DNA from 3 places in the Flexivirga alba genome. Region 1 is predicted to be linked to each of the others. Evidence: riboswitches for the same ligand, from Rfam matches in the RefSeq annotation. Region 1 holds a riboswitch; each other region holds the start of a gene.
The links. A riboswitch is a leader RNA that binds a small molecule or an ion and turns the genes downstream of it on or off. The one in region 1 is predicted to bind S-adenosylmethionine.

Region 1 (3,267 bases):
GGAGTGCACGCCCGAGGAGTTGACTGCGCTGCGTCGGCACGGACTGGACGGCGTGCTGCCGCACCAGGCCGGCAGCGCCGAGCCCGGGATCAGGGGCACCGTGGTGCGCAGCAACCATCCGGTGACACTCATCGCAGCGCACCCGGCGGGCCGTTTCCCCAGCATTCCTGACGTGCTGGTGCAGACGCCGCAAGGCGCCTACCGGTTGCGGGCGGTGCACACGCCGGCACCGCTGCCGGACATCGTGCCGGACTGGCGGTCCGCGCTGCGGTCACTCACCCGATGGCGTGCGGAGCTGCCCGCGAAGCAACCGCTGGTGATGGCCGGCGATTTCAACGCGTCCTCGGCGATGCCGGGTTTCCGCGAACTCGCCGACGGGCTGACCGACAGCAGTCGCGCGACCGGCTCGGGCTGGACGCGGACCTGGCCCCGCGGCGCGTGGCTTCCGCCGTTCATCCAGCTGGATCACGTGCTGACCCGCGGCTTCGGTGTCGTGGCCGACGGCACCATCGACGTGAGCGGCACCGACCACCGCGGCTACTGGGCCAGGTTGCGCTTCGAGCCGGTCACCAGGGCAGCGGCTCGCTGAGGTCGCGTGGGTCGGCCGGAGCCGACCAGCCCTCGTCGGTGTGCACGTAGGACAACGCCGGGCCGTGCTCGACCAGTCGCCGGACCGCCGCCACCAGCCGGTCGACGTGCTCACCGTTGGTGGCCAGACCGAGGCTCGCGCGTATGGCGCACGCCCCGTCGCCGACGACGGCGTCGCACAACAGATGCGCGCAGAACCTGCCGTCACGAACCGCGATGGCGTCCTCGTCGGCCAGCACCTGCGAGACCAGCGACGGGTCATAACCCTCGACCGTGAAGGTGACGACGCCGACGTTGGGCCGGTCGCCGAGCACCTCGACGATGCTGACCCGATCGATGGCGGCCAGTCCGGCACGGAGTCGGCCGTGCAGCTGCGCCTCGTGCGCCCCGATGGTCGCGCGGTGCGTCTGCAAGGTCGCGCAGGCCGCCGCGATCGTAATGGCACCAACGGCGTTCGGGGTGCCGCCCTCGTGGCGGGCCGGGCCCAACTGCCACTGCGTGTGGTCGTGGTGCACCCGGGACGTGGCGCCACCGGCCGGCAGGTAGGGCTCCGCGGCGTCCAGCCAGTCGCTGCGTCCGGCGAGCACGCCCGCGCCATACGGGGCATAGAGCTTGTGGCCGGAGAAGGCGACCCAGTCGACGCCGAGCACGTCGAGGTCGATCTCGACATGCGGTGCGTACTGCGCGGCGTCCAGGACAGTTCTTGCCCCGAACTCCCTTGCAACAGCTACGAGTTCGGTCACTGGCCAGATCTCGCCGGTGACGTTGCAGGCGCCGGTGATCACGACGAGGCGCTCGCCTTCGGGCGATCTCTCGAGCGCTTCGCGCAGCAGCTGTATGGCGTGCTGCTCGCTCGTCGGCACAGGCAGTCGGGTGGTGCGGTCCTGCGCCCACGGCAGGAGCGCTGCGTGATGCGCCGACTCCCAGGCGAAGACCTGGGTGTCCCGCGGCAGGCAGTGGGCGAGCAGTCGCAGCGCGTCGGTGGTGTTGCGGGTGAAGACGACCTCGTCGCCGCTGCGGGCTCCCACGAAGTCCGCGACCTGCGCACGAGCGGCCTCGAACCAGCCGGTGGTGACCTGGCTGGCGTAGCCGGCGCCGCGGTGCACGGACCCGTAGCGGCGTTGCACCTGCTCCGCGGCCTCTGCGACAGCGACCAGCGCCGGCGTGGTGGCGCCGTGATCGAAGTTGGCGTAGTCGGTGACGGTGTGGTGCACGGTCGGCACGCCGAGATCGGCGGACACCGTCCTCGGCAGGCCGTCGGCGGCCTTCCGCTTGCGGTGGGTCCCGGCGGCGGGCACGCCCAGTTGCCGGGCGGTCTCGTGCTGTTCTGTGGCGTCCTGCTCAGGGTCGATGCTGATGATGCTCAACGGCTGCTCCTTGGCCGATCAGGGATCGACGAGGGCACGTGCAGGGCCGATCCGCGCTTGCCGACGTGTTGTCACGTCCGCCCGGTCGTCACCCGGAGCACCCCACCGCGGTGGAGGGTTGCCGCTCAGCTAGCCGGGGCTTGACGCTGAGACTCATGACCTGGGAACAAATGTAGCCGCAGCCCCCGCGACGTCGTCAAACCTGTCCCGCGGAGTGGGAAGGCGTGTCGTGCTGCTGTCGGCGCTTGCGGCGTGTTTCCCATGGGGCGGATGGGGTTGTCGCGTACGGTGTTTTCGTGGCTACCCGTCCGTCCTCGTCGACAACGACCGCGCGCGCGACCCGAAGCAAATCCGGGTCGAGCGGAGCCGGTTCGCGCTCCCGACCCGCGTCGGGGCGCACTTCGACGCGCCCGCCCGCCAAGAAGGCGACCGGCGCGAAGGCCCGGGCCGGCGGCAAGCCGGCCGGTGGTGGACTGCCGTTCCCGCTTCGCGCGGCCCGCGGCACCTGGATGGGTGTCGCACACGTCGCCGGCGGTGCAGCGCGCCGAGTCGGTCACTCGGCCCGCGATCTCGAGCCGGAGCTGCGGCGTGACGGCCTCGGCTTCGCGCTGATCGCCGCGGCCATCGTCATCGCTGCCCGCGAATGGTGGGGGCTGACCGGTGCGGCGGGTGACGTCATACACGCCATCGTCGCGGGGACCTTCGGTCTCGGCGCGCTCGTGCTGCCCCTGGTCCTCGTCCTGATCGGTGTCCACCTGATGCGCTCGCCGCGCGGGGACCAAGCCACCAACCGGGTGATGGTCGGGCTTGCGCTGTTCGCGATCGCGGTCTGCGGTGTCACGAGCATCGCCAAGGACATCCCGCAGCCGAGCGAGACCGACGCGTTGCGCGGCGCCGGCGGCATCATCGGATTCTTGGCCAGCAGTCCGCTCGTGGCAGCGGTGCACACAGCCGGTGCGATGGCGTTGCTGCTCATCCTGGGCATCTTCAGCGTGCTGGTCATGACCGCGACGCCGGTGACGATGATCCCTGAGCGCCTCGCGCAGCTGCGTGCCCGGCTCTTCGAGCACGGCGGCCCGTATGCCGAGGACGATGAGGCAGTCGACGCGGTGGCGCAGGATCTGCACGGCGACCAGATCGATGGCGGCAAGCGCAAGCGTCGTCGCAAGGCCAAGAACGACGAGCTCGACCCGAGCCTCGATGGCGACGAGCCGTTCGAGCAGGCCGCCACGGTGGTGCCGCGGCGGACGAAGAGCGGACGTGTCCTGCGTCCGGGGGAGAAGGATCCGGGCACGAGCGAGGTCTACAACGT
Region 2 (3,267 bases), 110 kb from region 1:
CGAGCCCGGCGGCCCGGCCATCGCGGTGCGCGTCGCGTGCCTGCCGCGGATGACCAAGGCCGTCGCCCGCGGCGAATACGGCGGAGTGAGCGCCGGACATCTTGGCCTGCTCGCCGCAGCCGCTGCGTATGTCGTCTCGCCGGTCGACCTGCTGCCGGAAGCTCTCCTCGGCGTCATCGGGCTCGCCGACGACGCGGTCGTGCTGGCCTGGTTGGCCAAGACACTGGCCCATGACACGGATCAGTTCCTCGAGTGGGAGAAGCGCCGCGGCGCCACGATCAAGGGCGAGCGCCTGTCCTGATCCACATCCCTTCTTGCCGTGGGCGGTCCTCCACACCCGGCACTTGAGGGGGTATGCCGACACCGGTCACCCACCGCACGCTGCGGTGCATGACATCCACTGTGAGCGGCATCGGCGAGATCATCGCCCTCCTGCCCTACGAGCTCGGCTTCCTGCCCGCCGACTCGCTGGCGCTGGTCGGCATCCATGAGGGACGCCTGGCGATCACCGCCCGGCTGAACCGCCCGGCTCAGCTCGACGTGGTCGACGCGGCCCGCCAGATGGCGGCCGGCGTCGCGCGCTCTCGCCCGGACGAGTTGATCGTCCTGTGTTACGGCGGATTCATGCAGGGGGACCGCGACTTCGTCGACGTGCTGCGCTGGGAGCTGGACGATCTCGGTGTCGATGTCTCCCACGTCGCCAGCGTTCACGGCGTGCAGTGGCGGGCGGAGCAGTGCGCCTGTGGTTGCTGCCCGCATGAGCTGGTCGAGGTCCCGGAGGCGGCCCGTGTGGCGCCGGTCGCCGAGCACGTGTTGCGCGGCGTGGTGCCGGCGTCCAGTCGTGACGAGCTTGGCCGTCGGTTCGACATACGACATCCGCTGGTGGCTCAAGCGGTGGGGAGAGCTCTGTCCGGCCGGAGCCAGCGCTGCGCGGCCGCCGACGAGCCCGACACTGAGGGGGCCGATGCGCTGCAACGCATCTTGTGCAGGGCGGAGAAGGACGTGCACTGCCTGCCCGTCGAGGTGCTGGCCGCCGCGACCGCGGCCGTCGCGCGAATCACGGTGCGCGACTACGTGCTGGCCTGGCTGATGCCCGATTTCCTGTCGCCGGAGCAGGTCCTGCCCGACGAGCTCGACGAGCACTACGACTTGGGTCCGGCGCCGCTGCATGCCCGCGACGAAGCCACCTTCGACGATCCGGTCTCGGACGTGGCCGGACGCCTCGGGGAGTGGGTCGCCTGCATCCCGCGTGAGCACAGTGTGCCGGTGCTGATGCTGATCGCGGGCGTTCAATGGACGACCGGCAGTGGTGTGCTGGCCATGCTCGCGGTCGAGCGTGCGCTCGCCGTCGACCCGGACTGTCGGCTGGCGCAGCTGTTCGCAGCCGCGCTGCGAGGTGGTTTGCGTCCGCACAGCGGCGAGCAGCGTTCCGCCTGAGCGGAGCAGGACGGCCCTGATCGCTGCTCCGCAGAGTGGACAACGACTTTTTGCCGACGCCCGATTTTTGCTACCGTCATACCTGTCATGAGTCCCAGCGTTCGCTGGAAGTGACCGCCCGACGGGTGGCCAACTCCTTAGGCGAACACAGCCCCGGCTGGCTGGGCGGCAACCCTCCACCGCGGTGGGGTGCCCCGGGTGAGGACAAGGTCGACCGCGCACGCCGGTCGGCAAGCGCGGGGCCGGCGAGCCCCAGGGGCACCCAAGGAGTGGGCCGGATGACCGCCATACGCACTGTGACACCTGCGACGCAGTGGTGCGCGCCGCCGCAGGACAGCAACCCGGACGCGCGCGCCATCCGGCTGACCGACGTGCGACTCGAGAACGGCGAACACCTGCCGGAGGTCGTCGTCACCTTCCAGACCTGGGGCCGGCTGTCGCCGAACGCCGACAATGCCGTCCTCGTCGAGCATGCCCTCACCGGCGACTCACACGTCGACGGAGAGCCGGGTCCGGGTCAGCCCACCGCCGGCTGGTGGCCCGATCTGATCGGCCCGGGCTGCCCGCTGGACACCGACGACCTGTATGTCGTCGCGATCAACGTGCTGGGCGGCTGCCGCGGCACGACCGGACCCGGCTCGCTCGCCCCGGACGGCTCGCCGTGGGGCTCCCGCTTCCCGCGCACGACCATCCGTGACCAGGTCGCCGTCGAGGCGGCGGTCGCCGACGCACTCGGCATCGACGCGTGGTTCCTGGTGCTCGGTGGATCGATGGGCGGCATGCGGGCCATCGAGTGGGTCACCGGTTTCCCGGAGCGCACCCACGCCGCATTGGTCATCGCCAGCGCCGCGCAGGCTACGGGCGACCAGATCGCCTGGGGCCAGGCGCAGACCCTCGCCATCACCTCCGACCCCGGGTATGCCGGGGGCGATTACTACGGTACGGGCGTCATACCCAGTGACGGGCTGGGCATCGCCCGACGCATCGCTCACGCGACCTACCGCAGCGCCGACGAGTTCAACACCCGGTTCGGCATCCGTCCGCAAACCGACGAGAACCCGCTCGGTGACGGCCGATTCGCGGTCGAGAGCTACCTGGATCATCAGGCAGGCAAGCTCGTCGCGCGGTTCGACGCCGGGTCGTACGTCCACCTCACCGCTGCGATGGCCAGCCACGACGTGACACGTGGGCGAGGCAGCCTGACCGAGGTGCTCGGTAGCTACCCGGGCCTGTTGCGGGTGGCCGCGGTCGACTCCGATCGGCTCTTCCCGGTGGCGCTGTCCGAGCAGATCGTCGCGGCGCACGGCCACGGCCGGCTGCGGTTGATGCGCTCGCGGCACGGCCACGACGGTTTCCTCATCGAGACTGATCAGATCGCCGCCATCGTGTCCGAGACGGTTGCCGACGCGCGTCGGCACCGCCTGGCGGTGCCGGTCGCGGGTTGAGGTGACTCGGGTCACGTCGCCGACGACCCGCCCACGGCCGTGGTCCGGTAGCGTCGGCGGTACATCCGATGGAAGAGGTGAGCGCGCAGTGGCTGTCGTGGTGGGATACGTGCCGACCAAGGAAGGCGCTGCCGCGTTGCGTCGGGCAGCCGCCGAAGCCGCCGTCCGGCAGACTCCGCTGATCGTGCTGGACTCCGCGCACAGCGACGGGCAGGACCAGACCCCGATGCTCGCGCCCAGCTGGAAGAGTTGGCCGACCAGGACGTCAGCTACGAAGTACGCACTCTGAGGCCGACCGAGGACGCCACCGACGAGCTGCTGCGCATCGCCGACGAGGAGTCGGCGGACCTGTTGGTGATCGGGTTGCGCCGGCGGTCACCCGTGG
Region 3 (3,267 bases), 790 kb from region 1:
CGACCCCGTCCACGGTGACCGTGCCCGAGCTGACTCTCTCCAGTCCGTTGATCAACCGCACGAGGGTGCTCTTGCCCGCACCGGAGTAGCCGATCACCGCGAAGATCTCGCCGCGGCGGATGTCCAGGTCGACGTCCGACAGCGCTCGGTGCTGGTCGTCGCCCTTACCGAAGACCTTGCTGACGGCGTCCAGTCGGACCAATGCATCCGCCGAGTTCGACTCAGGCTCAACGGTCTGTCCCAGTGTCGCTGTCATTTCGAGGCCACCGTCTTCTCCAGACCGGTCAGCAGCTTGCGCAGGGCAGCAGCCGGCTTGCGCACCAGGACACTGGTGTTCTTGGACTCGGCGACGACGAGCTTCGAGACGCGCGGGTCCTGGTAGAGCTTGACCAACTCGGCATACGTCGGGTTGTCCTTGTCCTGCTCCCGGGCGACGATCACGTTGATGTAGGGCTGCGCGGTCGCCGACTTCGGGTCGTCGGAGTAGAGCGCCGACGTCGGGTCGAGCTTCCCGTCCAGCGCGAAGTTGTTGTTGATCACCGCGCCGTCGACGGACGACAGTGACGTCACAGTCTGCGACGCGTCGACCGGGGTCACCTGGACCTTCGATGCGCCCTTGTCGACGTCCGCCGGTGTCGACAGGATATTTCCGCCGCCCTTGAGCTTCAGCAGCCCGGCCTTCTGCAGCACCAGCAGCGCCCGGGCCTGGTTGGTCGCATCGTTCGGGATGGCGATCTTCGCCCCGGCCGGGATCGACGACACCGACTTGTGCTTGCGGGAGTAGAGGCTGAGTGGCACGACATACGTCGATCCGACCGGGGTCAGCGTCTCGTGGGACTGGTCGTTGTATGTCGCGAGGAAGACCAGGTGCTGGAAGAGGTTGAGGTCCAGTTGTCCTTGTGCCAAAGCGGGATTCGCCTGGGTGTAGTCGGAGAAGTTGACGGTTTGCACCTTGATGCCGCGATCGCGGGCAAGCTTCTTGAAGACCGTCCAGTAGTCCTGATCCGCGTCGGTGACGCCGATCTTCACCGTGGTCAGTTTCGTGCCGGAGGTTGAATTGTCGGACGACGAGCGACCGGCTGCGAATCCGCCCCCGCCGCCGACCACCAGGCCGACGACGGCCGCGCCGATCCAGCTGCGTCGGGTGTGGGTGCGACGCGGCGGCAGAGTCGGTCGGTCCGGCAGGGACGGGACGTTGGACGGATCGGGGATGTTCTTGTCAGGCATGAGGTCCTCAGGGTCGCTGGTATGACGAATGCGCCCGGCCGTGCTCGAACTCGTCCGCACGCGATCGGCGAGCGGACGGGCAATGGGGAACTGCCGTGCTTGCCGCACTGCAAATCGATGGATTGCGCACTGCGGCCTAGTCATTCACCTGGGGCACCCCGCCACGTGCGTGAGGGTTGCCGCCCAGCAAGCCAGGGCTTGTCGCTGGGACTCGTGACTGGTTCAAACATAAGGAGTAGTTACCGGATAAGTCAAAATCGGTAGCGTTGCTACCACGTTGTGACCTGGCTCACGTACGTGGCAGGCGGGCCGCCGTGACTGATCGGGCCGACGGAACTCGAGTCCTTCCCGTCGCCAAACCCTCGGTAGCCTCGGCGTGTGCCCGGTTCGGAGATCGTCGTCAGCGCTGTCGTGTTCCGGGATCCCGAAGGCCGGGTGCTGACGGTCCGAAAGTCAGGCACCGAGATGTTCATGTTCCCCGGCGGCAAGCTCGAGCCGGGCGAGCACGCCGTCGACGCGGCCGTTCGAGAAGTCGGTGAGGAGCTCGACATACAGGTGCGGGCCGACGACCTGCGCATGGTGGGCACGTTCAGCTCGGATGCCGCCAACGAGCCCGGCCACACAGTCACCGCGACGGTGTACGAGCACGCCTATGTTCCGGTGGCGGCGCCTGCCGCCGAAATCGCCGAACTGCGCTGGCCAGACTTGTCTTCCGAGGCGCCGGCCGATCTCGCGCCGCTGCTCGCGCTCAGCGTGTTCCCAGCCTTGCGTGCTGGTCGCTGATCGGGCGCCGAGGGTCTTGACCGGCCGGTAACTTGTGCTCCACAGTTGCCCCTGCGTGCTGTGCGTCACAACCGTTGTGGCGTCGTCCGCGGGTGTCGTCCGGACGACACGGTCCCCTTGCAGTTCCTGCCCCTGCATGATCTCGAACGATCGGATGACCCGTGAATCCCTTGAAACACCAACGTCGCCGGGCCGCTGTCGCACTCGCAGCAGCCGTTGTCGCATCCGCCGGACTCGCCGCGCCGGCAGCCATCGCCTCAGCGGCTCCGCTCAACTACGTCGCGATGGGCGACAGCTACAGCGCCGGCTCCGGCATCCTTCCGCTGTCGGATGCCACGCCCCTGTGCACCCAGTCATCGCTGAACTCCGCGCACGTCATCGCCGCGGCCAAGGGTTTCGCGCTCACTGATGTGTCGTGCGGTGGCGCGACGACTGCTGACTTCGCGGGCAAGCAGTTCGGCGTCGTGGCACCGCAACTCAACGCGCTCAGCACCTCCACCGATCTGGTCACCCTGACGATCGGCGGCAACGACAACAACACGTTCATCAACATGATCGCTGCGTGTGGCAGTGCGGGTATGGCGACGCTCGGGTTCGGCAGCCCCTGCAAGACGCTGTATGGCGACAGCTTCGCCAACAGCATCACCAACTCCACCTACCCGAACCTCGTCTCCGCCCTGAAGTCCGTGCGGGCAAAGGCGCCGAATGCCCGGGTCGCGATCGCCGGCTACCCGCACGTGATGCCGGCGGACAACTCGAGTTGCTTCGCCGTGATGCCCATCGCATCCGGTGACGTCGCCTACGTGAACTCGATCGAGGCGACGCTCAACAGTGCGGTGCAGCGCGCCGCAGCCGCAACGGGGGCCACGTACGTGGACATGTCCGCCCCGACCGTCGGTCACGACGCGTGCAAGCCGGTCGGCACTCGGTGGGTCGAACCCGCGCTCTGGGGCACGAACTACGTGCCGGTCCACCCGAACGCCGCGGGCGAGCAGGCATACGCCGACCAGTACGTCGCCCGGCTCGGCCTCTGACCGAAGTCTGCCGGGCGGCACAGACGGAGTTGAGCACGAGAGGACGATAGATGCTGTGAGCGAGCTTTCTCACGACATCTATCGACCTCTCGGCGCGCTCAGGATGCCCGAAACGGCGCTGCAGACCGGACGTACCGTCCATTCCGGGAGAGCCTCACGCACGAGACCCCGCCTGCTGGTTAGGCTCTCCGGGTGTCCTCGGGAGTGACCGGTTACTTGGTGC

Region 2: linked by a shared signal. The riboswitch ahead of metX (homoserine O-acetyltransferase MetX) and the one ahead of ACFQDH_RS12410 (aminotransferase class V-fold PLP-dependent enzyme) in region 1 are both predicted to bind S-adenosylmethionine.
Region 3: linked by a shared signal. The riboswitch ahead of ACFQDH_RS08370 (MetQ/NlpA family ABC transporter substrate-binding protein) and the one ahead of ACFQDH_RS12410 (aminotransferase class V-fold PLP-dependent enzyme) in region 1 are both predicted to bind S-adenosylmethionine.

The regions. Positions count from the first base shown of each region.
Region 1 covers NZ_JBHSWH010000001.1:2,508,583-2,511,849, forward strand. Annotated here, with positions in the region: gene ACFQDH_RS12405 (endonuclease/exonuclease/phosphatase family protein) at 1-589, shown strand, start outside; gene ACFQDH_RS12410 (aminotransferase class V-fold PLP-dependent enzyme) at 567-1,955, opposite strand; SAM riboswitch class IV at 2,004-2,116, opposite strand; partial or broken gene ACFQDH_RS12415 (FtsK/SpoIIIE family DNA translocase) at 2,465-3,267, shown strand, end outside.
Region 2 covers NZ_JBHSWH010000001.1:2,618,877-2,622,143, forward strand. Annotated here, with positions in the region: gene ACFQDH_RS12880 (YkvA family protein) at 1-301, shown strand, start outside; gene ACFQDH_RS12885 (DUF4192 domain-containing protein) at 391-1,437, shown strand; SAM riboswitch class IV at 1,521-1,680, shown strand; gene metX (homoserine O-acetyltransferase MetX) at 1,716-2,882, shown strand; partial or broken gene ACFQDH_RS23905 (universal stress protein) at 2,971-3,267, shown strand, end outside.
Region 3 covers NZ_JBHSWH010000001.1:1,718,982-1,722,248, forward strand. Annotated here, with positions in the region: gene ACFQDH_RS08365 (methionine ABC transporter ATP-binding protein) at 1-256, opposite strand, end outside; gene ACFQDH_RS08370 (MetQ/NlpA family ABC transporter substrate-binding protein) at 253-1,227, opposite strand; SAM riboswitch class IV at 1,318-1,446, opposite strand; gene ACFQDH_RS08375 (NUDIX hydrolase) at 1,606-2,010, shown strand; gene ACFQDH_RS08380 (SGNH/GDSL hydrolase family protein) at 2,172-3,044, shown strand; gene ACFQDH_RS08385 (NADH-quinone oxidoreductase subunit A) at 3,237-3,267, shown strand, end outside.